Linked DNA regions of Methylosarcina fibrata AML-C10. The protein of the gene in region 1 interacts with the protein of each later gene in a pairwise test. Links are inferred from orthologs where the notes say so. Each region holds a gene or a part of one and is shown on either strand. Other genes may lie near its edges. The genes, in order: dnaQ and dnaE.

What was found.
Region 2: the proteins of dnaQ (region 1) and dnaE interact in binary tests that used the Escherichia coli proteins (3 or more experiments, as listed by UniProt). The link is inferred for Methylosarcina fibrata AML-C10 from one-to-one orthologs.

The regions. Positions count from the first base shown.
Region 1 is NZ_KB889965.1:139,057-153,939, reverse strand. The notes cover bases 5,566-8,486. They hold dnaQ (DNA polymerase III subunit epsilon), read right to left. Parts: upstream 7,429-8,486; coding sequence 6,703-7,428; downstream 5,566-6,702. Other genes in these bases: A3OW_RS0100670 (NAD(P)/FAD-dependent oxidoreductase), read right to left, coding at 8,087-8,486; A3OW_RS0100675 (YcxB family protein), read right to left, coding at 7,485-8,015; waaA (lipid IV(A) 3-deoxy-D-manno-octulosonic acid transferase), read right to left, coding at 5,566-6,636. In the rest of the region: A3OW_RS0100715 (cytochrome b6), read right to left, coding at 1-1,029; A3OW_RS0100710 (putative bifunctional diguanylate cyclase/phosphodiesterase), read right to left, coding at 1,261-3,537; A3OW_RS0100705 (hypothetical protein), read right to left, coding at 3,518-3,874; A3OW_RS0100700 (MarR family winged helix-turn-helix transcriptional regulator), read right to left, coding at 4,126-4,683; A3OW_RS0100695 (YybH family protein), read left to right, coding at 4,639-5,040; more of waaA, read right to left, coding at 5,374-5,565; more of A3OW_RS0100670, read right to left, coding at 8,487-9,394; A3OW_RS26155 (DUF6600 domain-containing protein), read right to left, coding at 9,574-11,247; sbcB (exodeoxyribonuclease I), read right to left, coding at 11,465-12,946; A3OW_RS0100655 (CBS domain-containing protein), read right to left, coding at 12,971-13,366; (Na+)-NQR maturation NqrM, read right to left, coding at 13,453-13,632; A3OW_RS28385 (DUF2845 domain-containing protein), read right to left, coding at 13,855-14,274; nqrF (NADH:ubiquinone reductase (Na(+)-transporting) subunit F), read right to left, coding at 14,459-14,883. UniProt on the Escherichia coli protein: DNA polymerase III is a complex, multichain enzyme responsible for most of the replicative synthesis in bacteria. The epsilon subunit contain the editing function and is a proofreading 3'-5' exonuclease.
Region 2 is NZ_KB889965.1:2,673,627-2,689,576, reverse strand. What follows is about bases 1-3,988. They hold dnaE (DNA polymerase III subunit alpha), read left to right. Parts: upstream 1-305; coding sequence 306-3,788; downstream 3,789-3,988. Other genes in these bases: A3OW_RS0112665 (PilZ domain-containing protein), read right to left, coding at 3,888-3,988; A3OW_RS0112675 (inorganic pyrophosphatase), read left to right, coding at 1-253. Outside these bases: more of A3OW_RS0112665, read right to left, coding at 3,989-4,520; A3OW_RS0112660 (hypothetical protein), read right to left, coding at 4,653-4,901; A3OW_RS0112655 (FKBP-type peptidyl-prolyl cis-trans isomerase), read left to right, coding at 4,984-5,463; rlmKL (bifunctional 23S rRNA (guanine(2069)-N(7))-methyltransferase RlmK/23S rRNA (guanine(2445)-N(2))-methyltransferase RlmL), read left to right, coding at 5,718-7,931; A3OW_RS0112645 (acylphosphatase), read left to right, coding at 7,916-8,194; icd (NADP-dependent isocitrate dehydrogenase), read left to right, coding at 8,467-9,765; A3OW_RS0112635 (GMC family oxidoreductase), read right to left, coding at 9,877-11,751; A3OW_RS0112630 (hypothetical protein), read right to left, coding at 12,021-14,579; A3OW_RS0112625 (methylated-DNA--[protein]-cysteine S-methyltransferase), read left to right, coding at 15,141-15,638; site-specific tyrosine recombinase XerD, read left to right, coding at 15,635-15,950. UniProt on the Escherichia coli protein: DNA polymerase III is a complex, multichain enzyme responsible for most of the replicative synthesis in bacteria. This DNA polymerase also exhibits 3' to 5' exonuclease activity. The alpha chain is the DNA polymerase catalytic subunit.

The DNA.
Region 1 (14,883 bases):
AACGTTGAGCTTGGGAGCCGGCGGAAAGTCCATCAGTTCCTGGAACTCGGCCATGAAATGCACCTGGCTGCCCCGCTCCAGAACGTTGACGCCTTTTTTCGTCGCAATCACCGGATCGCCGTCGAAATAGGCCGCGCGCTGTTCGAATTCGGTGAAATCCTCGATGCTTCTGAGGGCGCGCTGCGAGCCGAACAAGCGCTGGATATGTACGCCCCGAAGGCTCGGCGTATCGAGGCGATGCCGGAACTCCTGCGGCCGGATGTCGCCGACCAGATGGGTGGCGGCGTTGGTGTGGCCGTTGACGTGGCAATCGAAGCACGACACGCCCCGGCTCGGTGCCTCGCTGCGCCGGTCTTCGGTCAGATTGAACTGCTGCTGTGGAAATGCCGTCAGCAGGAGCCGAAGCCCTTCCAGTTGCTTGGGATTCAAAATGCCGTTGAACAGCTCGTAATAATTCATGATGGTCACGAGCTTTCCCTGCGAAACGTCGCCGAGATCCGGACGGGTCGTCAGAAAAATGGGCGGCGGAAACTCCGGCAGCAAGTGATCGGGAAGGTCGAAGTCAATGTCGAAACGCGTCAGGTCGCGGCCTTCCTGTTTCTTGATTTCCTTGATGTGAAATTCCGGAAAGATCATGCCGCCTTCGAAGTGCTTCGGATGCGGCAAAGGGAAAAAACCTTTGGGCCAGAGATCCTGAGTCTTGATCTCTTCGTCCGTCATCCCGGAAAGTTTTTCCCAGGTCATTCCGTCCGGCAGCTTGACCCGAACGCCTTGCTGGATCGGTTTTCCCCGTGCCATGGCAACGTCCTGCGCCGCCCGATTGCTCATATCGTAGCGTTCTTCGAGCAATGCCTTCTGCTTCTGCATCAATTCGGGCTTCTTTGCCTTCATGCGGTCGAGGGTCGTGCCGAATTCTTCCTTAATCACCACCGGGAGGTAACTGGAAGGAAGCTCTTTCGCCGCGGCCGTTGCGCTCAAACCGAAAAATGCCATCCCTGCCATCAACATACCAAGTAAAGGCTCTTTCATTGCCTTGCCTCCTATCGGTCAGATATTTGACGGACTATTATTTGATAGATAAGCCTTGTTTTTTTTAGTTCAGTCCTCTTGAACGGCTTTCATCGGGAATTTCCAAACACCGCCGTCCGTCTGGCAAGGTTTGGCCGGCCGGCTTATTTTTACGGATCGGTTAATGCAAAAGGCGGTTCTCGTCGCCGAAAACCGATAGGACAGGCAGAAAAATATACAACCCGAGGGCTATTATGGCGCGCATCCTTTCCGCAACAAAACGGCAACTTCTTCCGCCGGCAGCGGCTTGCTGAAATAATATCCTTGAACGTAGTCACAGCGCAGCTCGCGTAAAAACTCCAATTGTTCCCGGCTCTCCACGCCTTCTGCGACCACTTCGAGTTTAAGTTGCTGCGCCATTAAAGTAATTGCGGAAACAATCGCCTTATCGCTGGAGTCGACGGTAATGTCGCGAACGAACGATTTATCGATTTTCAGGGCATCGATAGGAAAACGCTTAAGATAGCTGAGCGACGAATAGCCGGTGCCAAAATCATCCAGGGACAAACGCACGCCTCTGCTTTTCAAGGAATTCAGAATCTCCAGAGCGGTATCGACGTGCTGCATCAGCGTTCCTTCCGTAATCTCCAATTCAAGCAGACCGGGCGGTAAACCGGTTTCTTCCAAAGCATTCAATACGGCGTCCAGTAACGGAGGCCGGTGATAGTGTTGATAATGCGTCTGGCAGAACTGGCGGCTCGACAGATTGACCGCCAGCCGCAGCGAATAGCCGCTTTGCTGCCAGTATCTCACTTGCGCGCAAGCCGTATTCAACACCCAGACACCGATCGGCACAATAAAGCCGGTTTCTTCCGCTATCGGAATAAAATCGTTCGGAGACACTTCACCCAACTCGGGGTTGAACCAGCGGAGCAACGCTTCCACGCCGATAATCAGTCCTGTTTTAATATCTATTTGGGGCTGATAGTGGAGCGTAAACTCGTTTTTTTCCAATGCTTGCCGCAAATGTTTTTCAAGCTTTATATAACTCTGCGCAGACAGAGTCAGGTCCTGAGTGTGGAATTGATAATTGCTTTTCCCCAATTTTTTGGCGTGATACATGGCGCTATCGGCATCCGCCAACAGAGCTTCGATGTTTCTGGAGGTGTTGGGATAAATGCTGATTCCGATGCTGACGCTGACAAATACTCGATGCTGCTGAATTTCCAAAGGCTGTTTCAGCGACTCCAGAATTTTACTGGCCACCTTGGCGGCGTCCTGAGTTTCGGAAATGGCGGGCAGCATCACGACAAACTCATCACCGCCCAGGCGAGCGACGGTATCTTCCTCGCGTATCGAATGCGATATCCGGTGCGCAACTTTTTTCAGAAGAATATCGCCGAGCGCGTGGCCGATACTGTCGTTGACCAGTTTGAAATTGTCCATGTCAATAAACAGGATGCCGACCATGTCTCCGCTCCGTTGCGCATGAGCAACCGCCTGTTCGATTCGATCATTGAGCAAGGCTCTGTTCGGAAGTCCGGTCAGAAAGTCGAAATGAGCCATGTAATGCAGGCGTTTTCTAGCCCGTTTGACTTCCGCCATTTCATGGGCATTATCCAATACCAGCGACAGGGAATTCGAAAAACTTAAAGCCAGCTCTTCGTCGCCGTGACTGAAGGATTCGCCTCCTTTCTTGTCGCATAAATAGATGCGCCCGTACACTTTGCCGTTATGGGAAATGGGCACCGCAAGGAATGATTTCATGGGCGGATGGTTGGGAGGAAAACCGACGCTGCGCGGGTCTTTCGAAATATTTTCGATTCTCAAGGACACGTTGTCCTGTATCACGACGCCCAGCAAGCCTTTCCCTTCCGGAAAACGGCCGATGTCCTGCACCTGCCTTTCACTGAGGCCGGTATGGATAAAATGCTTGAGCTGACCCGATTCAGCGAGTATGCCGATGGCGCCGTAACGCGCTTCGAGCAGCTTGGCCAGCGCTTCTATGCCGGATTGCAGCACGTCTTTCTGGACTGAAGTATGCGCCAGCACACTCAGCAGATTGCGTGAAGCGTCATGCAATTCTTCCAGTTTTTTCGCCCAGCCTACGATCAGTTCATGTTCACTGGCCAGTTGATCTTTTAGCCTTCGGGTTTCCTGCAATAAAAGCTGTTCCCGTTTCAGCAATTTTTCCAGCATGCTCTGGCGAGTCACCACGCCGATGTAGTGTTGCTCATCGAGTACGGGAACGGCGTCCAGCCCCAGTTGATCCATGATTTTTAAGGCATTGTGCACGTCAATGCTCGGCGCAATGGACATCGACTCCCTATGTTCGACAAGATCTGCGAAAATCCAGTCGGGATGTTGAACGATATCGCGTTCGGTCGCCAGACCGCAGAAAATCCCGTTGTCTGTCGATTCCCGGAATACCGCGAAGAAAGTTCTGGCTTCTCCGGGGCGCGGTCGATCTTCTTCCAGCACGCGCGAGACGCCGGCACAAAGACAGTCTTTAACGGTCAATGGCTTCACTAGCAATCCCCGCGGACAAAAAAACGTTGATGTCGACTTCCGCCTGCAGGACTTCATCCGAGCCCATCAGAGGTTTCAATTGAGTGATGACAAAATCGACCAGCCTTTCTCTGGAAACGCGCCGCAATATACTCTGGCGCACCAGGACGTCCGAAATGATTTCGTCCTCGAGCTCGATATGTTCAAAAGGCGTTTTGATCAGCAGTTCTATGGCCCTGCGCATCGCTATGCATCCGATCGGCGCGTCTTTGCCCAAGACCAGCATGTCTTTTAACGGCGGTATGGCGTATTCACTGATCCGGGCAGAAATATGAAATTTTTTTTCGCTGGTGGTCATGTCAACAAGAGCCCTACTGAATTATTATTATTTTTCAATGAAAGGATGAGCCGTTCAGGCTTTCCCGACAAGCATAGCCAATTTTATGCCGGCTGACTCCGAGTAAATACGGCACTCCAGTGTCCCTTCCGTTTTTAATCGATTATCCGGGTTATTCTAACTTAATCATTCCGTAAATAACGATGCAATTCTTGAGCTGTTTTTCCCGGTAAAACCACGTGGACCGGGCTTTCGGGTTTCTCCTTCGATTTTTAATCGTCCGCCAGCAAGCGCATGACCTCCCGCCAGGCAGCCTCCTTTTCGTTACCCACTTGGCGAAATACGCGCGCAAAGCGTTCTCGCTGATCCCCCGACAAAAGATCTTCCATCCGCGCCCCGTCTCCAGTAAGGCGTAAGCGTTTAATGCGCCGATCCTTGGTATCCGGCGCCGATTCAATCAACCCTTGTTTCAGCAATTGCCGTAAAGGAGCATTTAACGATTGTTTGCTGACATTCAAAATTGCCAGAAGGTCATTGACGCCGAGTCCGGGATTCCGGCCGACAAAATACAGAATGCGGTGATGGACACGGCAAAGCCCGTGCTCCGCCAGCATGGCATCCGGTCTGGCAACTACGGCGCGGAATGCAAAATGCAGAGCCTCCAATGCATCGTTGAGTTCCTGCTCTCTTTCCGATGAAAGATCAATTAGGTCAATCATATTGACATTATGGCGTAAAACTTTCAAAATGGATACGTCAATAACATTGACCTTATTGGAGCAGTCATGGCGATCATTTATCGAGATTTTGCTGTCGAGTTTGCCCGGCACTGGATTGCTGCCTGGAACCGGCACGACCTGGACGAGGTATTGAGCCACTACGCAGACGACATTACGCTTTTCTCTCCCTGCATTATCTCCATCGCCGAAGAGCCGAGCGGGATTCTCTGCGGAAAAGAGGAAATACGCGCCTACTGGAGAAAAGGCCTGGCGCTTGTTCCCGATTTGCATTTCGAGCTGCACGACGTGTTGACGGGCGTCAACTGTCTTACGATATATTATCAAGGGCACGCAGGCAGGGTCGCCGAAACGTTTCGGCTGGACGAATCCGGCAAAGTCACGGAAGCGTATGCCTGCTATACGGTGCCGCCCGGCTTTGAAGCAAATTCCTGCAACTCATGCGATTGATCATCCGGACTCTGCGCCATGCCAACCGCATTGACTTCGATGATCTGCTTGGCAAAGCCCGGCTCCGGGCGTTCGTTTCAAACGCCACCGAGGGAGGTTGAAACAGGTTCTTCGAGTCGGATTGGTGCCGGCAAGGCTAGGCCGGCCACTCCGGCCGTACGTTTGCTTCTGGTCTAGAAGTAATAAAAGGGAGAATGAATTCGCCCCTACCCCGGTAATCCGGGCAGACAAACTGAAAATAGTTTAGCTTACGGCTTCCGGTTAAGACGGCTGCGAGGCCGGCAATGAATTGGAGCAAGCCTAAAAACGGCATTAAAAAGTGTTGCGGTTTCTTCAAATGCTCCGGTAAAGCTCATCGCAGATCCGATCGATGGCGCCCCGGTTGTCGTTGAGGAAGTGTCTGCTTTTGGCGACCAGCGCGTCACGTTCTTCGGGATGGGTGTAAAGTTTCAGGACGGCTTTGGCAATCTCTTCTTCATTCAGGCATTGAACGGCGGCCCCGCGCTCCAGAACTTTGCCGGCAATTTCCCGGAAATTGGCCATGTAGGGTCCGAACATCACCGGCACGCCGACCGCCGCCGCCTCCAGGATGTTGTGGCCGCCTACCGGCACCATGCTGCCCCCGACGAAGGCGATATCGGCGGAGGCATAGAACATTTTGAGCTCTCCCATCGTATCGGCGAGATACACGTCGGTGGCGGCGCTGCACGCCATTCTCGAAGTCCGGGTGACTGCATGCAGCCGATTTTGTTCGCACAGTTTTCCGACTTCCGGAAACCGCTCCGGATGCCTCGGCACGATGACCATCAACAATTCGGGAATCCGCTGTTTCAGTTTTTTGTAGATCGGAAAAAACACCGTTTCTTCGTCCTTGTGCGTACTGGCGAGGAGCCAGACAAAGCGGCCTTTGAACCAATGCTCCTTCAGTTTAAAACCCGCCACCAGAGTCTCTTCGGGAATGTCGACGTCGAACTTCATGTTGCCCAGGGTTTTGACGGATTCTTCGGCGGCGCCTATGTCGAGAAAACGGCGGGCATCCTCACCGGTTTGGGCGGCGATCAGTCTGACTTCGGCCAATGCGGGCCGGATCAAGGCGGGAATTTTCCGGTAGCCGAGCGCCGATTTTTCCGACAGCCGGGCATTGATGATGTATAAGGGAACCTTGTGTTCTCCGCAGGAGGCAAACAAGTTCGGCCAGATCTCGGTTTCCATGATCACCGCCAGTTTCGGTTTAAAACGGCGCATGAAACGCCGGAGGACAAAGGGAACGTCATAAGGCAGATAGACGTGCGCGACGGTATCCTTCATCATAGCTTGCACCCGGGCGGATCCGGTGGGGGTCGTCGTCGTAACCAGTATCGGTGCTTCCGGCCGCCGTTGTTGCAGCCGTCTCAACAACGGAAACAAAGCTTCGGCCTCGCCGACCGAAACGGCGTGAAACCAGAGAACGCCCTGATCGGCTGGGTTTCCGCCGTAAAATCCGAAACGTTCGGGCCATCTTCGGCGATAAGCCGGGGCCTTAAGGCTGCGCCACAGCAAACGCAGCAAAATGAAAGGGATCAGCAGATAAAAGAAGGCCGAATACAGCGTTCTCATGAAGACTTCGCAATCATTGACTGAGGAATGAAGATGGAGGCGATCCAGGTTAAAACGGCCGGCTTGCTATTGATTCCAGAGACAGACGCCGCTCGCTTTCTCAATGGCCGCCAGCCGCTGCCGGTGCGCTTCGGATTCTTCCTCGCTGCAGCGGATGATTTTCGTGAGAGGCCGGTCGGACGGCAGGCGCACCAAGGCTTCGGCCGTTTTCTCGCCGGCGGCGGTGCCCAGGTCTTCGTCCAGCAGGGAAAACTGGCCGCCGGTCATCAAGAGATAAACGTCGGCCAGAATTTCGGCGTCCAGTAAAGCGCCGTGCAATTCCCGGTGGCTGTTGTCGACGCCGTAGCGTTTGCACAACGCGTCCAGACTGTTTCTCTGGCCCGGATGCTTCTGCCTGGCGTAGGTCAGAGTATCGAAAACGTCGCAATATTCGGCCACGGTGCCTTTCGGTTCCGGAAGCAGGGAAAATTCGTGGTTGATAAAACCGACGTCGAACGGCGCGTTGTGAATGACGAGTTCCGAGTCGCGAATGAACTCGATCAAATCTTCGGCCACGTCCTGAAACCTGGGCTTGTCTTCCAGAAACTGGTTGGTGATGCCGTGGACTTCTATCGCGCCGTCGTCGATCAAACGATCGGGGTTGATATAGACATGGAACCGGTTGCCGGTCAGCCGGCGGTTGACCAGTTCCACGCAGCCGATTTCGATGATTCGGTGGCCTTCCTGAGGATTCAGACCGGTGGTTTCGGTATCCAGAACGACCAGGCGTTGCTTGACGGTTCGCTGTTGCACTGACTAAAACTTCCTGAAATTTGAATCTTGGAGCTATCTTGATAATCCGACAGAACTTATGCGTAGCGCTCGATCATTTTTTCCGCCTGTTCGGCGAATTTTTCGAGATCGCCTTTTTTAACCCGGTCGACCGGTATCACCAGCGCCATATCCAGCGTGATGAAGATGTAGACGTAGCGTTTGCCGTACTCGACCCGAACCAGCTCGGACCAGAGCATTTTATTTTTGCCGCTGGGCGATTTTTCCAATAAAAAAGTCGGATTGGCCGGATCGATCGTCAACGTGTACATTCCGAACATATTCTTTTTTTCGAGCTGCGTGTATTTGCCCAGCACTTGACGGCGCAGATCGTACAGGATGATTTTCGGAGACAGCCAGGCCCAAAGCACGGCGATTGCGACAATATAGGCGGTCGACGTTTTGTCGCCGTAATAATACAGATAAAAAGCGCCGATGAGCAGCATGATGGCCGGCAGGATCCACCGGTTTCTCCGGATGTTGTCCTGTATGTCCTTCGACTTCAGGAACTGCGCTTCGTTAAAATTTACCAAATCTTCTTCAAGGAACTCGTATTCAATTTCTAGCATGTCGGTTTTCTGGTTGAGATTCAATAGGCAAGACGGGAGGATCGGGATGCGTTCCCTTGCCGTGTGCTGTTTTAGTGTAATTTAATGGTGGCGTGGGCGCTGCGTCGGAACACGTTGGACAGAGTCAGCATCGCCGTGCGGAAATAGCCGTGAACCGCCACCTGATGCATCTTATACAAGGACAGATACACGACCCTGGCGATAAATCCGCCGATCGTGATCGTTCCCATCAGATTGCCCATCAGATTGCCGACCGTCGTGTATTGCCCCAAAGACACCAGCGAGCCGTAATCGCGATAGACGTATTTTACCGGCGGTTTGCCTTTCAGCCGATGGATCAGGGATTTGTATAAAGTGGACGCCTGCTGATGCGCAGCCTGGGCCCTGGGCGGAACATTGCCTTTATGCCCCTGCCAGACGCAAGCCGCGCAATCGCCCATCGCAAAGATGTCGTCGTCGGCGGTTTTCAGCGTTTCATCGACGACCAACTGATTGATGTGATTGGTTTCCAGTCCGTCCAGTTGCTTCATCCAGTCCGGCGCCTTGATGCCCGCGGCCCAGACTTTCAGATCGGCGGGTATGACTTCGCCGTCGTGAGTCGTCACCGAGTCCTTGGTGACTTCCGTGACTCGCCGGCCCAGTTTGAGATCGATGCCCAGCTTGACGAGCTGCTGTTGCGTGGCATTCGCCAGCCGGGGAGGCAACGCCGGCAACAGTTGCGTGGCCGCCTCGATGATGGTCAGTTTGACTTTGTTCGATTCCTGAAGCCCATAGACGGCCAATAGATTGGATACTTCGTGCAACTGGGCGGACAACTCCACCCCCGTCGCGCCGGCGCCGATAATGACGATGGACAGAGGCTTGCCGCTGGCACTGTCCTTGCCCGCATAATTTTTGATGTAGGTTTCGACCAGTTGCTTCTGAAACCGGAAAGCCTGAGTGGTGGTGTCCAGAAACATGCAATGCTCGGCCACGCCTTTGATATTGAAGGTATTGCTGACGCTGCCGACCGCCATGACCAGCGTATCGTAGTTGAGGGTGGCCTTGGGAATCAGTTCTTCCCCGCTGTCGTTGTAAGTCGGGCTGACGTAAATCTCCTTTTTGCTCCGGTTCAATCCTTCCATTCTGCCCAGCCTGAAGCGGAAATTGTTTCGGTAAGCCTGGGACAGATATTCGACCTGTTCCGATTCGTCGAGGGTTCCCGCAGCCACTTCATGCAGCAAAGGTTTCCATATGTGAGTCGAAGTCGCGTCGAGCAATACGATTTCGGCCTTTCCTTTTTTCCCCAGGGTCCGCCCCAATTTGGTCGCCAGCTCCAATCCCGACGCTCCGCCTCCGACGATTACTATCTTGTGTTTCTCGCTTTTCGCCTCAGCCATAGTCATCCTCTATAACAGATATTTTTTCAAATAGTATCACATTATAGCGAATCGGCTCTCGCACCGTGGTTTTTGTTGCCGGGTTCGAGTCAGAGCGGTTTTGCAACCGGCCTGACGATAAAGAAGATCTCGAAGACCGGTTAAATGGCGGTGTCGAACGAACCGAAGCGATCCGGCCTTTATCTGGATCGCTGGCCCCGGCTCAAACTTCGGCCGCTTCGGATTCTTCCGCCCTGTTCCGGCGGCATTTGCCCATCGGTCGACTGCGGCATGGACGGTTGCTCCATGATCGGCTGCTCGATCATCTCCCTTTGGGGGCGCAATCTTTCCGCATCCGGCGCCTTTTCCGGCTGTTGCGAATCCATCGGCGGTTGGCGGTATAACTGTTCCTGCTGACGATTGATCTCTTCCCTCTGACGGGCGGCATCTCTGGCCCGCTCTTGCTCCATCTGCCGCTGTAATTCGCTTTGCTGTTGACGATCGAGTTGTTCCTGACGACGGACGGCTTCTTCCATGCGCCTTTGCTCTTCCTGCTGTTGCCGTTCCAGTTCCTGTTGCTGGCGTGTGGAAGTTTCCGTTTGCCGGCGGATGGATTCCCTCCGCAGACGTTCCTGTTCATCCTGCCGTTGCCGCTCCAGATCGAATTGCCGGCGGCGCTCTTCTTCCTGCCGGCTTGCGGCTTCCCGTTGCAGGCGCTCTTCTTCGGCCCGCTGCTGCCTTTCCAGTTCCTGTTGCTGACGTTCCAGCTCAAGGTCCCGATCGGTCGCTCTTTCCTGTGGTTGATTTATGCTGCGTCCTGGTCTCAAAGGTAAATTACCCTCTGGTTCGGGAACAGTCCAGAGCGGCACCGCCGGCTGCGGTATTACGGGCGGAACTGTTGCCGGCTCTTGAGGCTCGGCATAATCCAACGGAACGGGCCTGCCGCTCAAACGGCCGGGCACCCGGGGCGAGGCCTCGCGTTCCGGCCCACTGCGCTCGGTTGGTCCCGGAGGATAAGTAGCAAGCCGCTCGGAGAGTTGTCTGGCCTGTTGTTCCTGCTGCCGGACGACGTCGGGAGTGGGTTTGACGTCGATCGGCCGGTAAATGACCGGACTCCGGCTCGCTCTGCCGCGGCGGTCTTCCTTTTTCCATTCGGAATCCGTCATGACTTTGGGGGCTTCCGGTTTGATCCGGCTTCCGATGGCCCGTTCAATACGATGCACAGGGATGCCCTGGTTGATGATCCGGTCGTTGACCACCGTCAGGTTACCGGTCGGCTGAGTCGAATTGAGCAATTCCGGATTGCGGTCCGGCGCGATCAGGCGATGGGGTTTATGACGGCGCGGAAAATCCCGTTCACGAACAAACACCCAGGCATCCCAATGCACGTAGCGTCCGTAATCGAAATAAAAAGTCGAATAAGTGGCGTACGGATTCCAGAGATAATCGGGCGGCATGGGCGCCCACGAAAGATAGTCGCCGCCATACCGCCAGAATACCCAGGCGGGAGCCCACAGCGTTCCGGGCACCCAGATCCATCCGTACCAGTCGTCCCAAACCCAGCGTCCGTAATGAAAAGGCGCCCAGCCCCATACCCAGTCGGATACCCATAGCCAGCCATAAGTGACGGTATAGGACCAATAGCCGTCGGTATAGGGCCGCCAGTCCCTCGGCACATGCCGGGGATACCATACTCTTCCGTAAGTCCGGTGGTGAACCCAATTGCCGTAAGGGGCCAGCGCATCGTGGAACACGTCCGCTGCCTCGTCCCGGAAAGGATAGGCCTGAGCCGGCGGTACCGGTAACAGACAAATCAGCAGAATCACCGGTAACAATATTCTGGCCGGCAATCCTGAAGAATATTTAGCGTTCATGGAGACCTGCTCACAAGTATCGGGAAGTTTAAAGCGATTATTCGGATAGAAATCATATCAATCGAAACCTTAATGCAGTCTGAACATTGGTAGGCCTCATTTTTAGACTCTTCCGGTTATGGATGATTTCCTGGAACTGTCCAACCGAATCCGGGTTCCGGACAACGTGGGCACTCTTTACAAAGCCCATAAGATTGTCCGCCTCGGCGCCAAGCTCTCAGGTCGTCTGCTCATCGCAGTAAGAAAGTTCCGCTTCGTCCAGGCCCAACCAACGCATTTTCTCCAGTCCGTAGCTTTTCAAAGACCGGATCATTTCCTTATCGGCCTGCCCTTCGCTGTCAAGCTCCCGCAGCCGTCTGAAGTAATCGCGGAAAGTAATGCTCGCGCCGGGTTCCCGACCGGTCAGACGGCGCAGGCAAAAACCTTTCCATTGGGCGCTTTCTTCGCCAGTGAGAGAGTCGGGGTAGTTGCGCGCCCGATAGCGAAACAGCATTTCGGGCAGGCGGGAATCGGTGAACCGGAATTGCATTTTGGCCAGACGGTCGGGCGGCAACGTGCGTATGAAGGCCATGGTTTTCTTGTCGGCATCGCAAAAAAATCCGCCGCTGTAGATCGACAGATCGGGATCGGAGTCTAACGGAAAATCGCTTTTCCCGGTAAATACGACCGTTAGTTTTTCGGACAATCCCGTAGCCGATTTTATTTTGTCGAGATGAACGAAACACGTGCCCAAATCCAGCTCAAGGCGCTCCGCATCGGCGGGCCGAATGACCGAAAGCGGCGCCAGCACAGGGCATTTATTAACGTGTACCGTTTTCAACGGGATTCGGGCAATGCCTTCCGGCAAATCCTGGCTTGCCGTAAAAAGCCGCCGGCGTATTTCTTCCGGAGACAGTTCCAGCAGGGGTTCGGGATCGACCGACAAATCGTAGACGAGAATGCCGTTGCCGTTTACCGGATGAGAACAAAGAGGCACTACCAGAGCCAGGCAGGATTTCGCGGCCGGGTATCTGCCGGAGACATGAACCAGCGGTTCGAAACGGCCCGGTTTCAACAAGCCGAGCGCTGCGTTCTTGAGGCGGTTTTGCCAGAGGAACCGGAAGAGCCTGGGCTGAGCCTGGCTCAACAGTTTGGCAAAAGCAATGGTCGCATACACGTCGGAGAGCGCGTCGTGCGCGGACTGATGGGCAATGCCGTTGGCGACCGTCAATTGGTCGAGGCGGAAACTGGGAACGCCCTGTTCATTAGTGGGCCACTCAATGCCGTCGGGGCGCAGCGCCCTGGCGGCCCGGACTACATCGATCAAATCCCAGCGGGAATTACCGTTTTGCCATTCTCGGGCATAGGGATCATAAAAATTTCGATAAAGGCAATTGCGAGTCAGTTCGTCATCAAAGCGCAGCGTGTTGTAACCCAGCGTACAGGTATTGGCCTGGGCGATTTGTTGATGGATGAGACGGATAAACTCCGCTTCGCAGAGGCCTTTGGCTTCGGCCAGTTGCGGAAGGATGCCGGTGATCAGGCAAGCATCGGGATGAGGAAGCGTGTCTTCCGAGGGTTTGAGGTAAACCACCAGAGGATCGTCAATTTGTTGCAGATTTTCATCGGTGCGCACGCCCGCAAATTGCGCAGGCCGATCGCGCTGCGGATCCGTGCCGAACGTTTCGTAGTCGTGCCAGTACAACTCCTTTTCGGCCATCGACCACTCGGATACGATTAACGCTTAATTAAGTTTGGCCAAGGCTTTGAGCAGATCGGTTCTACTGATGATGCCGACCAGTTCGGTGTCTTCGAATACCGGAAAACTTCTAACCGAAGACTCCTGGAATTTTTTCGCCAGATCGACAATGCTCGTCTCGGGCGTCACCGTGATGATGTCGACGGTCATGTAATCACCCACTTTTCCGCTCATTCCCTGATTGTAAACGCTTTCCAGGAACACATTCATGCCGTCCGTTTCCGAAAACATGCCTTGCAGTTGGCCTCGGTCGTCGACGACCGGGGCACAGGTGATTTTATGGTCCATTAATTTTTTGATGGCATCGAAGACGTTGGTGTCCTTGGTCAGAGTCACCAGTCTTCGGGTCATATAATCCCCTACGGTAATTTTTGTCAGCATAAATTTCCCCTTTATTTATTCTCAACAGGCCCAATTATCGAACGAACAATGCCCCTAGTCAATTCAAGGTATTTTCCAATGCCGATCTAAACAGTCCCTTTGGCTTCCATTTTTTTCCGTTTTTCGCATTTCTCCACGCAAACGCACGCGCCCGAATTCAATCCGCCGCACGAGCCTTTGATTGCACGCCGGCCAAACATAACCCCGATCGCCATGAAAACGACCACCACCAGCATAATTGCAAAAGTCACCAAAAAATAAGTCATTGTATCACCTCACCATTTCAATTCGATCTGAAACGCTGCCGATTCCGATTCGACCGCAATAAAGCCCTTTCTTTCACCAGACAAGCATCCTCGATCGCCGAAATCATTATTCGAATTCATTTTACCGTGTCCATCTGAAGACAGACCACCGCCGCATTAGTTTAATAATATCAAAACAAAATTGCTGTGTTTTCTTGATTCCAACACAAAAATTCAAAAGCATCAGGGACTTCTTTCCAGATTTCTGATTTCGACCAGCCGCCCGTTTTCAAAACGAAGGTACTTGCGGAATCGTTTGGTGCCGAAATTGTACACCCATTCTTCCACTTGTACTTCTTCATAGTCGTGGATGTCGATCGTTCGACGCGGAAAATGGAAGGTGCTGCCGACCAATTTGGTACGGGTGTCGATGGATTCCGGCTCTCCGCAAACCGCATAGACGTCGTTTTTATAATCGCCTATGGAAACCAGTTTACGCCCGCAACGCATCGTGCTGCCGGAAGGCGAACTGGTTACACCGTACGGAGGATTGGTATAACCGAAGGAATAGCTGTTGCCGAGCGATCCCGAACTGCCGAACGAGATCCCGGAACAAGCCAAGAATATGAGCAATATTCCCAGCATTGGATATTTATTGACCATGCCATGACTCCGTTGACAATTGATGGGCTCATCGCATGATGTTTTCAATATTGCTGTCCGCATTGAAAGGGGCGACAAAACCTTATTTTCGATATAAGATCTTGGCAATCGGTAAAAGTTTAAGCTGTATGATAGAAGCCGTTCTCCCTGAGAGAAGTTCTTTTCACAGGGAGAATTGTTCCTTTTAACCGCCGAAATCGTCCAGCATGATGTTTTCCGGCTCGACGCCATTTTCCAGCAGCATGTTGATCACTGCGGCGTTCATCATCGGCGGACCGCACATGTAAAACTCGCAGTCTTCCGGTGCCGGATGATTTTTCAGATAGTTTTCATACAGCACGTTATGAATGAAGCCGGTATAGCCGGTCCAGTTGTCTTCCGGCAGGGGATCGGACAATGCCACGTGCCAGGTGAAGTTCGGATTTTCTTTCGCCAGCATGTCGAAATCTTCGACATAGAACATTTCGCGTTTGCTCCGCGCGCCGTACCAGAAGGTCATCTTGCGTTTGGATTTCAACCGGCGCAATTGATCGAAAATGTGCGAACGCATCGGCGCCATCCCGGCACCGCCGCCGACGAAGACCATTTCGGCATCGGTCTCCTTCGCGA
Region 2 (15,950 bases), 2.5 Mb from region 1 along the record:
CGGCGAAGCCGACGACAAGATTATTGCGGTAATGAAAGGGGACGAGTTTTACCGGCAATGGACCGACGTGTCGGACTGTCCGACTTCCTACATCAATCGGCTGATGCACTATTTTTTGACCTATAAAAATCTGCCTGGCGAGAAACCCACCTGCGAAATAACCGATGTGTATGGGCGGGCCGAAGCGCATGAGGTCATCATCCGTTCGATGCAGGATTACATGAGCCTTTTTAACGGCTTGTCGGATTTATGATGGTGCCGAAGAGCGGCCGTTCTTTTCCTCCTTTCAGCAGTTCGTAAAGCTTATGCAGCCGAAATTCGTTCATCTGAGGCTCCATACCGAATTTTCGCTGGTCGACGGCATCGTTAAAATCAAGCCGCTGATGAAACGGCTGGCCGAACTGGCGATGCCTGCGGCGGCGATCACCGATCACGTCAATCTGTTTGCTCTGGTCAAATTTTACCGCGCGGCGATGGCGCAAGGCATCAAGCCGATCGCCGGCTCGGACGTATTGATTTTCAATCCGGAGGAGCCCGCCAATCCCACTCGTCTGACCTTGCTGGCCAAAAACCGACGAGGTTATGTCACGCTGACCGAATTGATCTCGAAAGCCTACCAGGAAGGCCAGCATCAGGGCGTGCCGATGCTCAAACACGACTGGCTGGTTGCCAATCGCGACGGCTTGATTGCCTTGTCGGGCGCGATGCACGGCGACATCGGCAGAGCTCTTTTGGCCGAGAACAAGGACGCCGCGATGCGTCTGGCCGAGCAATGGCGCGCGCTGTTCCCGGATAGTTTCTATCTGGAGCTGCAGCGGGTCGGCAAGCCCGGAGAAGAGCATTACATCGCCGCCGCGCTCGATCTGGCTCTGGCCGCGGATCTGCCGGTCGTCGCCACCAACGACGTGCGCTTTCTCAAGCAGGACGATTTTGCCGCGCACGAGGTCCGGGTCTGCATCAATCAGGGCCGGGTGCTGGACGACACCCGCCGGCCGAAGGATTATACCGATCAGCAGTATCTGCGCAGCAGCGAGGAAATGGCGGCGTTGTTCGCCGATATTCCGGAGGCTCTGGAAAACTCGGTCGAGATTGCCGCGCGCTGCAATCTGGAGCTGACCCTCGGCAAGAATTTTCTGCCGGACTATCCGGTGCCTGCCGGAATGACCTTGGGCGAGGTCATGGCCGAGGCTTCCAGAAAAGGGCTGGAAGAGCGCCTGCAGCATCATCCGCCTTGCGGCAAAAGCAGCGACGAGGAGAACCGGCGCGTTTATGACGAGCGCCTGGAGACCGAATTGCAAGTGATTACCCAGATGGGTTTTCCCGGCTATTTCATGATCGTTGCCGACTTCATTCAGTGGGCCAAGAACCATCAGATCCCGGTCGGCCCCGGACGCGGCTCGGGCGCGGGGTCTCTGGTGGCGTACGCGCTTAAAATCACCGACCTCGATCCGATCGAATTCGACCTGTTGTTCGAGCGCTTTTTGAATCCGGAGCGGATATCGATGCCGGACTTCGACGTCGATTTCTGCATGGATCGGCGCGACGAGGTGATCGATTATGTGGCCGAGCATTACGGCCGCGATCATGTCGCTCAGATCATCACCTACGGCTCGATGGCGGCCAAGGCGGTCATCCGGGATGTCGGCCGGGTACTGGGCTTTTCCTACGGCTTCGTTGACCGGCTGGCCAAGCTGATTCCGTTCGAGATCGGCATGACCCTGGAAAAGGCGCTCAAGGACAGCCCCGAGCTGAAGCAGCTCTACGATACCGAAGAGGAAGTCAAAAGCCTGATCGACATGGCCCGTTCGCTCGAAGGTATGGCCCGGAACGCGGGCAAGCACGCCGGCGGAGTCGTTATTTCTCCGACCAAATTGACCGACTTTACGCCGCTGTATTGCGAGCAGGGCGGGGGCAATCTGGTGACCCAGTTCGACAAGGACGATGTCGAGGCCGTCGGCCTGGTCAAGTTCGACTTTCTGGGTCTGCGCACGTTGACGATCATCGACTGGGCGCTGCAGACGATCAATCAAAAAAACCGGGAAGAAGGCAAACCGCCGATCGATATCAGCACGATTCCGCGGGACGACCCCGCCTCTTACGAACTGTTGAAAAACGCCCAGACGACGGCGGTTTTTCAGCTGGAATCGCGCGGCATGAAAGAGTTGATCAAAAAACTCAAGCCTGACTGCTTCGACGACATCATCGCGCTGGTGGCGCTGTTTCGTCCGGGACCTTTGGAATCGGGCATGGTCGACGACTACATCAACGTCAAGCACGGCGCCAAGGCCGAATACGCCCATCCGCTGCTGATCCCTATTCTGAAACCGACCAACGGCGTTATTCTCTATCAGGAGCAGGTGATGCAGATCGCCCGGGAAATGGCGCAGTATACGCTCGGCGGAGCCGACATGCTCCGGCGCGCGATGGGCAAGAAAAAGCCGGAAGAAATGGCCAAGCAGCGGGAGATCTTCACGCAAGGCGCGGTCGCCAACGGGATCGACGAAGGCATTGCCACTTATATTTTCGATCTGATGGAAAAATTCGCCGGCTACGGTTTCAATAAATCGCACTCGGCCGCCTACGCGCTGGTCGCTTATCAGACCGCCTGGCTGAAGGCGCATTATCCCGCCGCGTTCATGGCCGCCGTCTTGTCCTCGGACATGGACAATACCGACAAGGTCGTGGTGTTGATCGAAGAATGCCGGCAGATGAAGCTGGCGATCTGTCCGCCCGACGTCAACGTGTCCGACTACCGGTTCACCGTCGACCGGAACCACCGCATCGTTTACGGCCTCGGCGCGATCAAGGGCGTGGGCCAGGCCGCGATCGAGGACATGCTCGAGGAACGGGAAAAAAACGGCCCTTTTTCCGGCCTGTACGACCTGTGCAAGCGGGTCGATCTGCGCAAGGTCAACCGAAGGGTGCTGGAAGCGCTGTGCCGGGCCGGAGCCTTTGATCAATTCGATGCCAACCGGGCCGCCCATCTGGCCGAGCTGGCGACCGCGTTAAAAGTGGCCGAACAGCATGAAAAGGTGGTGCAAACCGGGCAAAACGATTTGTTCGGGCTGGCGGTATCCAGCGCCGGCGAGGCGGACGAGAAAGCTTATGCCAATGCCGTGGCGCCCTGGTCGGACAATGAACGTCTGGCCGCGGAAAAATTGACGCTCGGCCTGTTTTTGACCGGGCATCCGATCGATCAGTACGAGCAGGAAATCAAACAGTTTACTCACGGCAAGATCGCCGCGCTTCAGGGCGAGGTGGAGCGTTCGAAAGGAAAGATGGAAGCGCGCGTGGCCGGGCTGGTCATCGATATCCGCACGCGGCAAAGCAAGAGCGGCAAAACCATGGGCTTTGCCGTCATCGACGACCGGTCGGGCCGGCTCGAACTGGCGGTCTATAGCGACGTCTACGAAAAATACCGGAATTTGCTGTCGCGCGATACGCTTTTGGTGAGCGAAGGTTCGCTGACGGTGGACGATTTTACCGGATCCCTGCGGCTCACCGCGGAGAAGCTTTACAGTATCGAAGAGGCCCGGGACGCCTTCGCGAGAGGTCTGCAATTGACCTGGAACGCCGCCGACAACGGCGATTCCATCGTCCGCAAGTTGACTCCCGAACTGATTCCGTTCAAAGGCGGCGGCTGCCCCATTCTGATCGATTACCGATCGGCACAGGCTCAGGCGCTGGTACGGCTGGGCGACGAGTGGCGCGTTCGAGCCACCGATGAACTGATTCTGCGGTTAAAGCGCCTGCTTGGAACGCAAGCGGTGGATGTTAAATACCGGTAAAACCACCGGAACAGCGCTTGGAAAATGCCTGATCGAGAAAGGCAATCAAGCGGCCGGGCACGAAATGCGGGGCGGGTCTCGGCGGACTGCCGGATAAAGCTAAAGCGTTTGCCTGGTAAAGCGGGGTAGGCCCTTGATGACGGTACTTTCGATGTCGAGAAACTGTAAACCCATCAGCGTTTCGTCGTTCGGCAGATGCTCAAGCCAGATGATCCGGACGTCGCCGCTCAATTCGAGCGGTTTGAAACTGAATACCGTGATCGTATTTTCTTCGACGTCTATTCTTTTGTTCAATTGAATCATCAAACCGAGAAACGACACGTTGACCATATTGAATTCGTGGTATTGTCCGTTCAGTAAAATCCTTCCCGAGCCCTGCATTCTTTTTCTGTATTCTTTTCTCGAATAAAGAGAATGATCGTTTTCAAAGGACAGCGTCTTGAATTCCATGGCAATCAGAAGGCTGTCTTTTAGCATGTCCACCCGGATGATTTCGGCTTCTCCCGTCAGGTTCATTTCGGGAAGGAACAGGTCCACTAAAGTGGAGCCTTTCAGGACGTCGAATATGGCATCGATCGTTGTTGCAGGGCTCTCCGGATTATTCCGTAATTCGGCCAGTAATCCGGTGATCGACAGATTTTTGACGATGATGTTTTGTTCCTGTCCGCCGAAATAAATCAAACCGTGCAATTCCAGGTTTTTACGATGCGATCGCTGTATTTTTGAGTTCATCCGACTCTCCTCGCCTTTCGTTTTCTTATCGGTTATTACTGGCGGATATAATACTTTTTAATTGTAAAAATTATAGCTGGCGAATTCAGGTTATGGCTATGGAATTAAGTGACCAGCAAGAAATTGACTGTTTCATAAATTTTCTGCGGTGAGTAACCGCTCTCCGGTTTCATCGGCAAAGCGGAGATTGGCGCAGGCTCGAGGAAAATAACAAAGAGAAAGGCAAAGACGACTTCTTTGATGACCCCGCTCGTCTTCTATTTTGTGAAAGGCTGTCCATTGGCTGCGGCGGCTGATTTTTTTCAGTTTTTTCGCACAATTCAAACGGCAGAAATCGGTCTTTAATAGGGCGTTATCCGGAATCAAGGCTTTAATTTCCAATTTATTACATGTCATAATGTAGGCCGGATAAAACAGGATTTTTTGATACACCCTAATTTTAAAATCGACGCGAGGAGAAACCGTGAGAAAAATTCATATCCAAATCAGTTCATTTGTCTCCGCAGTTCTAATTGGATTAACCATCTGGTCGCTGGCGAACGCGACTACGCCGGAAGAAAGCAAAGCTCAGGGCAAAGCCTTTCTGGCGCAAAATGCCCAAAAAGCAAACGTCATCACTACCGCCAGCGGCTTACAATACGAAGTCATCAAGAAAGGAAACGGCAAGACGTCTCCTACGGCAACCGACAACGTGACCGTACATTACAAAGGCACTACGATCGACGGCAAGGAATTTGACAGTTCCTACGGCCGCGGCGTACCCGCCACCTTTCCGTTGAATCAGGTCATCAAAGGCTGGACCGAAGGCGTTCAGTTGATGAAGGAAGGTGACCAATTTCGTTTTTTCATTCCATCCGAACTGGCCTATGGCGCTCACGGCGCCGGGCCGATCGGTCCTAATGAAACATTGATTTTCGATGTTGAATTAATCAAGATTAATTAAATTACCGTAATAAAATGCGGGCTCCGCTCATGTCCCCGTGATCCGGAAGCCCGCAGTCTGTTTTCGTTTTCAGTGGCGGAATAGCGGTTCCGCCGTCGTTGTCTTGTTTCTTTTGTGCGGATAGAGGGCGGGCTTCGCTGCCCGACAATGACAAGCAAACAGCGCTGCCCGGACTACCGGACATCGATAAATTTTCCTATACTGCGGGCGTAGCCGATCATTTCAATCCATCCGACGCCTTTTAGCCTTTCCTTATGCCTTCTTATCCTCTTTTTGCCACCACGCCCAAAGGTATGGAAACCATTCTTGCCGAAGAGCTCCAGTCTCTCGGCATAGAAAAACTCAAGCCGACCCTGGCCGGCGTTGCTTTCGACGGAGATCTGGAAACGGCTTACCGCGTTTGTTTGTGGTCCAGGATCGCCAATCGGGTTTTTCTGGTGCTAAGTTCGTTTGAGGTAAAAACTCAGGACGATCTCTATTACGGCGTAAAAAAGATCAACTGGTTTGAACACATGAGACCGGAGGACAGCTTTGCCGTTTCGTTCAGCGCCAAAGACGCGCCGGCTATCAATAACACGCATTTCGGCGCTTTGCGGGTCAAGGATGCGGTCGTCGATCAAATGCGGGCCAAATTTCACAAACGCCCCGGCATTGACACCGAACGGCCGAGCATCCGCATCAATGTCTATTTGCAGGGCGAGGAGGCGCAATTGAGTCTCGATTTGTCGGGTGAAAGCCTGCATCGCCGAGGCTATCGGGAGATGAACGTCACAGCGCCGATCAAGGAAAACCTGGCGGCGGCAATGCTGTTGAAAAGCGGCTGGCCCGCCATTGCCGAAAGGAGGGGCACCCTGATCGATCCGATGTGCGGTTCCGGAACCCTGCTCGTCGAAGGCGCCATGATGGCCGCCGATTATGCGCCCGGACTGTTACGCGATTATTTCGGATTTTTCGGCTGGAAGAAACACGCCGCCGACTGTTGGCAGAGCCTACGGCATGAAGCGGAACTGCGCAAAACAGCCGGACTGGAAAAACTGCCCGTCATCGTCGGCTTCGACCGGAGTCGGCAAGCGCTCAATGCCGCATTAAGGCACATCGACCGGGCCGGTCTGAACAACAAAATCCATGTCGAACGGCGCGACATCGAAGAAGCGGCGCCGGCGGCCGGCTGGAATCCCGGCCTTCTCATCTGCAATCCGCCGTACGGAGAGCGCCTGGGCGATGACAAGGAAATTCCGGCGCTCTATAAAACATTCGGCGAAACCTTGAAACAGCGGTTTACAGGCTGGAAGGCCGGCATCATCATTACCGACCCCGAGCTGGGTTTTCGTTTGGGAATCCGTTCGAAAAAACCGCTAACCCTGTTCAACGGCGCTCTGGAATGCAAGCTGTTGCGGATGGACATCGAGGAAAGCGCATTTTTTATTCCCAAGGCCAAAAGCCGGGATGAACGGATCGAGCAGGCGAAGGAAGGCGGCTCGAGCGCTTCCGGCCACGGCAGTGCCCGCGCCGAAATGTTCGCCAACCGGCTCGAAAAGAACCTGAAAAGACTGTCGAAATGGGCCCGGCAGAATCAGGTCAGTTGCTACCGCGCTTACGATGCGGATTTGCCGGAATACGCCGTCGCCGTCGACATTTACCGCGGCGAAGACGTCTGGGTCAACGTGCAGGAGTACGAGCCTCCGAAAAGCATCGATCAAAGCAAGGCCGATCAACGTCTGGCCGGCGTGCTGGCCGAAATTCCGAGGGTGCTCGATCTGCCTCCGGATCATGTTTTCCTGAAAATACGGCGTAAACAAAAAAACACCGAGCAGTATGAAAAGCAGGGCGATTCGGGACTGTTTCATGTGGTCGAGGAAGGCGGCTGCAAATTGTGGGTCAATTTCCAGGACTACCTGGATACCGGGCTGTTTCTCGATCATCGCCCGATTCGGGCCCTGATTCAGCAACAGGCGCAAGGCAAACGCTTTTTAAACCTGTTCGCCTATACCGGCAGCGCCACGGTTCATGCGGCGAAGGGCGGCGCTCTGGCAACCACGACGGTGGACATGTCCAATACCTATCTTCAATGGGCTAAAAAAAACCTGGCCTTGAACGATCTTCACGGCGATCACGAATTCATCCAGGCCAATTGTCCGGAATGGCTGACGCAGGAAGCCGGCCGTCCGCTGAAAAGGCAATACGACCTGATTTTTCTCGACCCTCCGACCTTTTCCAATTCCAAGAAAATGGAAGAGATATTCGACGTCCAACGCGATCACGTTCCGTTAATCCGGCACGCGGCCGCCCTGTTGGCGCCGGGAGGGATCTTGTATTTTTCCACCAATTTCCGGCGGTTTAAACTCGATCACGAAGCATTGGCCGGCCTCAAAATCGAAGATATCACGGCTTCGACCATTCCCGAAGATTTTTCTCGCAATCCGAAAATACATTATTGCTGGAGGATACAGGCATGTTGCGTAAAGTAAAAATACAGGTTTCAGGCCGGGTGCAAGGGGTTTATTTCCGGCTTTTTACCCAAAACAAGGCGAAACATTTCGCCGTGAACGGCAGTGTCAGAAACCTTCCGGACGGACGGGTGGAAATCATTGCCGAAGCTGAAAATCTGGTGATCGAGAAGTTCATCCATTGGTGCCGCAAGGGCCCGGTTACGGCACGAGTCGACCGTATCGACGTCGTAGAGCTCGAACCCGGAGAACCGTTGACGTCTTTCGAAATCCTCAGGGACTAGAGCCTTTCGGTTTGCGTGTACGGCCTGTGCCGTAGCAGACCTGTCAGGTTTTAAAAACCCGGCTGGTCTTTCCTTCCGCAGTTCAGCCGGAGCCCGGTTTCTTACCGGAGTGGCCCGAGTTGCTTGGCCTTTTCATTACATTGTTCGAGTTAGGCTGAAGACAACGCCACCGTCATTTGTTATGATGCGGCAGTCTTTTGGAGATTTTTCGGCCGCTCCATGCCCCATCGAGCCGCCGAGACCGCTTGTTCAATTTTCATCCTGGAGTTGTCATGAACGGTTTTACCCTTGTCCCGCCGCCTGACGGCAGCGCCATCACCATGCAGAACGGCCAATTGAACGTGCCGGACAATCCCATCATTCCTTATATTGAAGGCGACGGCACCGGGCCCGATATCTGGCGCGCCACGGTGCGGGTTCTCGATGCCGCGGTCGCCCGCAGTTATTCCGGCCGGAGAAAAATCCATTGGCTGGAAATCTATGCCGGAGAAAAGTCGAACCGCCTGTTCAATACCTGGCTGCCGGATGCGACGGTCGATGCCTGCCGGGATTATCTGGTTTCGATCAAAGGTCCTTTGACTACGCCGGTGGGCGGCGGCATTCGCTCGCTGAACGTGACCTTGCGGCAAGTACTCGACTTGTACGTCTGCCTGCGGCCAGTTCGATGGTTTCAAGGCGTGCCATCGCCGGTCAAGCGGCCCGAGGCCGTCGACATGGTCATTTTCCGGGAAAACACCGAAGACATCTATGCCGGTATCGAGTTTGAACAAGGCAGCGAGGACAATCGGCGCTTCCTGCAATTGCTGCGCGAGCATTTTCCCGCGCAATACGCCAAAATCCGTTTTCCCGAAACCGCCGGCATCGGCATCAAGCCGGTTTCGCGGGAAGGAACCGAGCGTTTGGTCCGGGCCGCGATCGATTTTGCCCTGGCCAATCGGCGCAAAAGCGTCACTCTGGTCCATAAGGGCAACATCATGAAATTCACCGAAGGCGCGTTCAGAAACTGGGCCTACGCCCTGGCCGAACGGGAGTACGCGGAACAGGTCTATCCGTGGAGCCGCTGGGAAAGAACCAAAGCCGCTTCGGGCGAAGCCGCGGCCAACAAGGAGCAGGCGGAAGCGCTGGCGCAGGGCCGCATTTTAATGAAAGACGGGATTGCCGACATCACTCTGCAGCAGGTACTGACTCGGCCCGACGACTTCGACGTGATCGCCACGCTCAATTTGAACGGCGATTATCTCTCCGATGCGTTGGCCGCGCAGGTCGGCGGCATCGGCATCGCCCCCGGAGGCAACATCAATTATTCGACCGGCACCGCCGTTTTCGAAGCGACGCACGGAACGGCGCCCAAATACGCGGATCTGGACAAAGTCAATCCGGGTTCGTTGATTCTTTCCGGCGAGATGATGCTTCGCTACATGGGCTGGACCGAAGCGGCCGATGCCCTGATTCGCGCAATGGATGCGGCCATTGCCGGCAAGAAGGTCACCTACGATTTTGCCCGGCTGATGGAGAATGCGACCGAAGTGAAATGCAGCGAATTTGCCGACGTACTGATCGATAATCTGTAACCGGAGGGCGGTTGCCTGCCGGGAGGACCGGCAGGTGCGGTTCGCTGTCCGCCTGTCGTCCGGCTCATGCCTCGATCGGACGACAGACGGAGCGGAGCTTGCAGATTGCGCTTAAGCGGAGGCGTTTAAAATGACGTCGGCCGCTTTTTCGCCGATCATATAGATCGACGAGACGATGAAGAAGCCGGGGATTCTCGGAAATACCGACGCATCGACGACGCGCAGCCCCTGGATGCCGCGGACCCGGAACTGGCTGTCCAGCACCGCCATCGGATCGTTGTCGGCGCCGATCGGACAGGTGCAGGAGGCATGGTGCCCCCAGGCGTTGTAGCGGACGAAATCGCGCAGTTGTTCATCGGTTTGCACGCTTTTGCCGGGTGCGACTTCTTCGGCCAGGATGCCTTGGTCGAACAGCGGCTTGGCAATGCTGCGCACGAACTTGATGCCTTCGACGACCGAATCAAGATCCTGGCCTGTAGTATCGGTGCCTTCTTCGAAATAACGGAAGTTGATATAGGGGCGGTCGCGCGGATCGGCGGAGACCAGTCTGACTTCGCCGGCGCGATTGACCGTGTGCGCTTTTAGCACGGCCCAGGTCAGGTAGTTCAGGTTGTCTTTGATCAGTTTCGAATAACCCGGGAAATAACCTCTGAAGTTGCCAAGCAGGGCAAAGCAAAACAGGTCGGGCAACGGTCGTTCTTCGACGGAACGCTTGATCACCGCCAGTACCGCGCCGTTGGTCGTATAGACGCCTTTGCCGTTTAGCCAGTCGTTATACTCGGGGTCGCCGGGCGAATACTTGGCGCCTTTCAAAACCTCCCAATCCTGGTTCATTCTGTTTGTGACGCCGACTTCGTAGCGGTCCTGCAGGTTGGCGCCGATGCCGGGCAGGTGATGCTTGACCGCAATGCCGTGCTTTTGCAGTTCTTCTTTCGGGCCTATGCCGGACAGCATCAATAGTTGCGGCGTATTGTAGGCGCCGCCGGACAGGATCACTTCCTTCGCGGCATAGGCTTCGCGCAGTTCGCCGGGTTTGTTGCTCGGATTCGCGTGCGCCTTGTAGAGCTTTGCTCCTTTCAGGTATTCGACGCCGACGGCGCGGTTATTGTCGTCCAGGATGACCCGGGTGACCAGGGCATCCAGTTCGATCGTCAAATTGCCCGGATGTTTCTGCTGCACTTCGAGCAGGCGTTCGCGAGTGCTGTGACGTTTACCTTTCGTGGTTGCAAGTGGCGGATAATGCAGACCTATGGCGTTATCCTTGACTAAGCGCCAATCGTTCGGATCGGCCAGCCCCTGGATTTGCCATTTAAGCCGGTCAAAAAAGCTTGGCAATTTGCCGGCGGCTTTGACCGCGGAATCGAGGATCGCCAAGACCAGTTTTTTGTCCTTTGCCAACGCTTCGAGCGGTAGCGCGGCTTCGGTCTGAAACCAGCCTTTGAAGCCGTGGCGCGACGGATTGATGCCGAGCCAGGTCGCCAGCTTGCGAAGTTTCGGACGGTGTTCGCAATTTTCCATCAATTCGAAATATTTGCGCATGTTGTCGGCTTTCCAGGATGCGTCGCCGGTGATGTCGGCCACTTCGTCCCAGTCGGCGTTGTGCGGATAGACCGTGATCATCGCGTTGTGCGCGGTGCAGCCGCCGAGGCAGCCGGCGCGCGGGTACAGCACGCCTTTCTCGGCGGGAGTGTATTTAGGATCCTGGGCCTGAATCGATTCGGTTTCATAATGGCGTACGAAAAAATCCCAGCGCATCGCCTCGTTTTCGGTCGAAAACGGATGAAAAACGGGAACATCGTAATCGTCGGGCAGCCGTTTTTCGCCGGGGAAGGCGAGATTGTCGCCCTGAAGTTGCTTCGGGTCGCCGCCGGCTTCCAGGACCAGCACTTTTTTGCCGCGTTCGGCCAGGCGCGCGGCGACGGTACCGCCGCCGGCCCCTGAGCCTACTACAATATACTCGTATTCCGCATTGTTAGAATTTGTCATTTTTCTTGTCTCCAAGCTCGAATCGGGTGAGTCATCGGAAGGGTCGTCGAAAGAACGCTTCCGTTTTGTTATCGGAACGGATGCCTGAAACGCAAAACTTTTTTCCTAAAAAAATTCGACCGTCAGAGGTGGAAAGTTCAATTGAATTTGCTCAATACGAACTTTCTTGCGGAGAAAATTGTGAAGGTTAAAGGCACCTTGAATGGGTATTTCGAGGTCGGGGAGAAAACTACCGTGAGATAAATCTTCTCCCCAATCCCGAACGTTTTCTACAGAGTCTTCAGGAATTCGATCAAGGCTTTCTTGTCGGCATCGCTCAGACCCGGTTCCTTATCGGCTTCAACGAAGTAATCGGTGCCGAAATAATGGCCTCGGTTGACGATGTAGTCCGGACATTTGCTGTTCTTGATCAAAGGATCGATCAGGTTTTTAAAGACTTGCACGGCTTGCTCGTCGGTGGCATTCTTGGGTAACGCCTTCAAGTCCTTCTTGATTTGTTTGAACAGCTTCAGCAACTGAAGGTCGTGCTTGACGCGATCGATAATGCCGTCCCGCTTGTCCAGATCGATGTTGGTCAACAGGTTGACCGGCGTGCCTTTGGGAATCGGACCGAGTTCCAGACCCATTTCGCCGGCGAATTTGCCCCCTTCGATCCGGTCAATGAGTTCATTGAGCAGTTTGGGCAGATAGCCGGACGGCACTCTCAGATAGCTGGTTTCGAACGTTTTGTCGACCCAGCCCGGCAGCATTTTGCCGTTGGCGGTCTGATACTGGATATTGCCTTTGCGTTTTTCCGGCCACAGCATTTGTTCGATCGAGTTGTTGAACGACTGCATCCGGTCCTCGACGGCGGGGCTCGGGTTGAACTCGCCGACGGCGTTGTTGAGCAGGAACGGTGCGGTCGACCACAGGCTGATCAGCGAAGCAGGACGGGTGAAACCGCGGCCGCCGCCGGGCATGTCGAATTCACTGGGCTTGCCGGTAAAGGGGTCGTGCACGGTGAATTTTCCGACCGACGGCAGATTTTTATAGGACTGGGACGAAAAGTCGTTCCAGATGTTGCCTTCGATCGCATTGGTCGCCAACGGGCTGCAAGCGTTGGTTTCGAGCAGCGTGACCGGCACCCGAAGATCGGTGGACAGGAAATTGTCTTTCAGGAAGTCGTCTTTTTTGACGATTTCGTCCATTGCCTTTTTAAACTCGTCGGTTTGCGTCCAGCGCCAGTAATTGCCCCAGTATTTCAGGTAATCCTTGCCGACGCCGCCGTTCGGGAAAAAGCTGTAAGCCTTTTCCGGCAATTTGCTGGAATGGCAGCGCGCGCAGCGTTCGCCGAACACTTCCTTGCCGCGGGTCAGCACGGTGGCTTCGGTCGTCAGGTGTTTGTCGCCGCCGGGTGCGTTTTTCAGCAGATCGGGCTGAGCGGTCGCGAGGAAAAACAACGCCAGATCCGGAGTTTGCATTTCATTGGCTTGCCAGTAGACCGAGTTTTGGCGAGAGGTTTTGATCGGGATCGGCGTAATGGGCTTGCCGCCGATCAAGGGATTGAAATGGAGCAGCCATTCTTCGCTGAACAGGCCGATGTTGATGAAGACCCGGTTCAATGCGCCGAGCGCGCCGACCGAATCGGCGCCGTCTTTCAACACGCGCGGGGTGAATACCGTATCGGGCGCCTTGAAGAATTGGGTCAAGGGCGAGTTGGCGGGAACGTAATCGTTCAATTGTTTGTTGTTCAAACTGCCGCCGCCCAGTTTTTCCATGCCGAACTTTTGCGCATTCTGCAACCGGGCCGCGAGGCTGTAAACCGCGTTCATCGTCCGTGGATTATTGATGTAATCGCTCGATACGAGGGAGGTATCGAGAGCGCCGGGGCGCGAGGTGGTGAAGAGTTGATACGGAAAGCTGGTGGGGTCCGCGTCCCAGGTAAAGATGCGGTTGATCCAGAAATACTGCGCTCCGGGATTGGAGTTCAGATTCTCCCATTTCGGATTTTCCGGATCGGCGGGCGGATTGGTCGGGTTCGGACCGACGTGGCAGAAACCACAGGACATGCCGACGCGGTAGGGGCGGACCAGTTTTTCATCGTTGTAATAGCTGGGGTCGGTGTAATAGCGTTCCGGATCCCAGCGCTTTTGTGCTTTTTCGTCGAAATCGGGGTTGGGAAACAGGCGCACGCCGACGATACCGGTCGCGTAGCCGTAATAGGAGCCGACCGGAATGTTTTTGCCGCGGGCGCCGATTTTCACGCCGGGGTATTTTTCTTCATTTTCAAACGGGTCCGCAGGACAGTCCGGAGAGCGGACGTCCAGCCATAGGCCGTAGCGGTCTTTTCGGGCTTCGGTGGGTTTTTTGAAACAGGGTTCGTTGACCAGCCCCAGATAGTTCCAGCGATTGCTGCGGCTGAATTTGAGGCTGGGATGGTTGGAAATCGTTTTCAGAAAATCCAGATTGCCGCGGCTTTGATAGCCCAAATGATCCCAGAAGCGGTCGTTGCCGGCGGTCCATACGATCCAGTTGTTGCGTCCGATGGCCGCGTGCCTGACGGCCTGCTCGGGAGTAATGCCGGGAACGAACGGCGCCAGTGCGGCGGCGACTTTGGCGGGATCCTTGGTAACGCCGTTATCCATGTCCCGGAAATAGTCTTCATCCGCGCCTTTGATGCTCTCGGCGGTTCTTCCGGCGCATTTGGCTTCGTCCAGAACTTTGCCGGCCTTGCCCAAATTGCAGGGATTTTTGTTGAAAAGGGCCCAACTGCTACTGCTGTAACCGGAGAGTCCGATGAATCCTGCTCCCATTAGAGCAAGAGAGATGGCTGATATTTTTATTTTCATTCTTTGCACCCCTTGGTTTTAGAATCATTTGCTGGTGTGACGTGGATCATTCGTTAATATGTGTGTCGTGTTTACCTCCCGAAATGAAGCGCCGGCTTAATTTCATTCAAGCCTGAGATCTAATGGGCAAAATCAGGAAACGACCCGTGCCGCAGGTTCTTCGTTGCTTTTTGATAAAACCGCAAGGAAGCAATGAACAAAACCCATGAGTGCCGAAACCCGGTTGGACAATCTATAAGAATAGATCAAAATTCAAGAAATATTATTTATTTAACTTAATTTTTTATATTTGGCTACGAGTTCAGCGAGGACCGGCCGCACTAATCAAAATCAAACAGGGTAAAGTGGCGCGGGTACAGTTTCGTACGGCCGAATGCGATTCGGATCCTAGTTCTGATAATCACGCGCCGAGAGAAAATTCAAGCCTGACTCTTTTCCCGAATGTCGTCCGGAATGAGTTTTCGGAAGAGCGATGCGTTTTTGAAGAGTTTAGATTCCAGGAAAGGCCTCGCGTTATAATCTGTCGTTTAGTTATTGAGTTTTCCGATCGGATTATAAATTATGTCGTTTGCCATTCAATGGGTTGAAAAAGCCGAAGGCCCCGAGCAAGTTGTCAGGATAAAAACCCCTATCTCGACTTTGGCGTTTTCGTTGCGGGGAGAAGTCATTGTCGGCATTGACTGGGAACCTGACGAGAAAAACGCGCAGCTTGACGAGCATCCGTTGCAAAAGGAATTGGATCGATTCTGGGCCGATGCCGAGGCGGTTGTTCCGGTTAAGTTATTAAGGCAAGGCAGCGCCTACCGGAACAAAGTCTGGACTGAGCTGTGCCGTATTCCTTTTGGCTCGACGATCAGTTATTCGGCTTTGGCGCAAAAGATTGATTCGGCGGCGCGGGCGGTCGGAAACGCCTGCCGCGATAATCCGTACCCTCTGATCGTGCCGTGCCATCGGGTGGTGGCGCGGGATGGCCTGGGCGGTTATTCCGGTCAAACGATGGGTGATTCTATGGCCATCAAAATCAAATTGCTCCAGTTTGAAGCGTCCGGCAAAGTATGAATGCGGAAAGTCTGATTGAACAGTTTCTCGATGCGCTTTGGGTCGAACAAGGCTTGAGTGAGAACACTCTTTCCGCGTACGGCAGCGATTTGAGAATATTCGCCAAATGGCTGGGAAAAAAGCCGATGCTGGAAGTTGACGGCAGCCGGATTTCGGAATTTCTGGCCAGTCGCTTCGACGAAGGCATCGGCAACCGTTCCACGGCCCGCATTTTGTCCAGTCTCAGGCGTTTTTACGGATACTATATCCGGGAAAACGCTATCGGCGCCGATCCTACCGCTTTGATTGAATCGCCCCGTTTGGGAAGGCCTT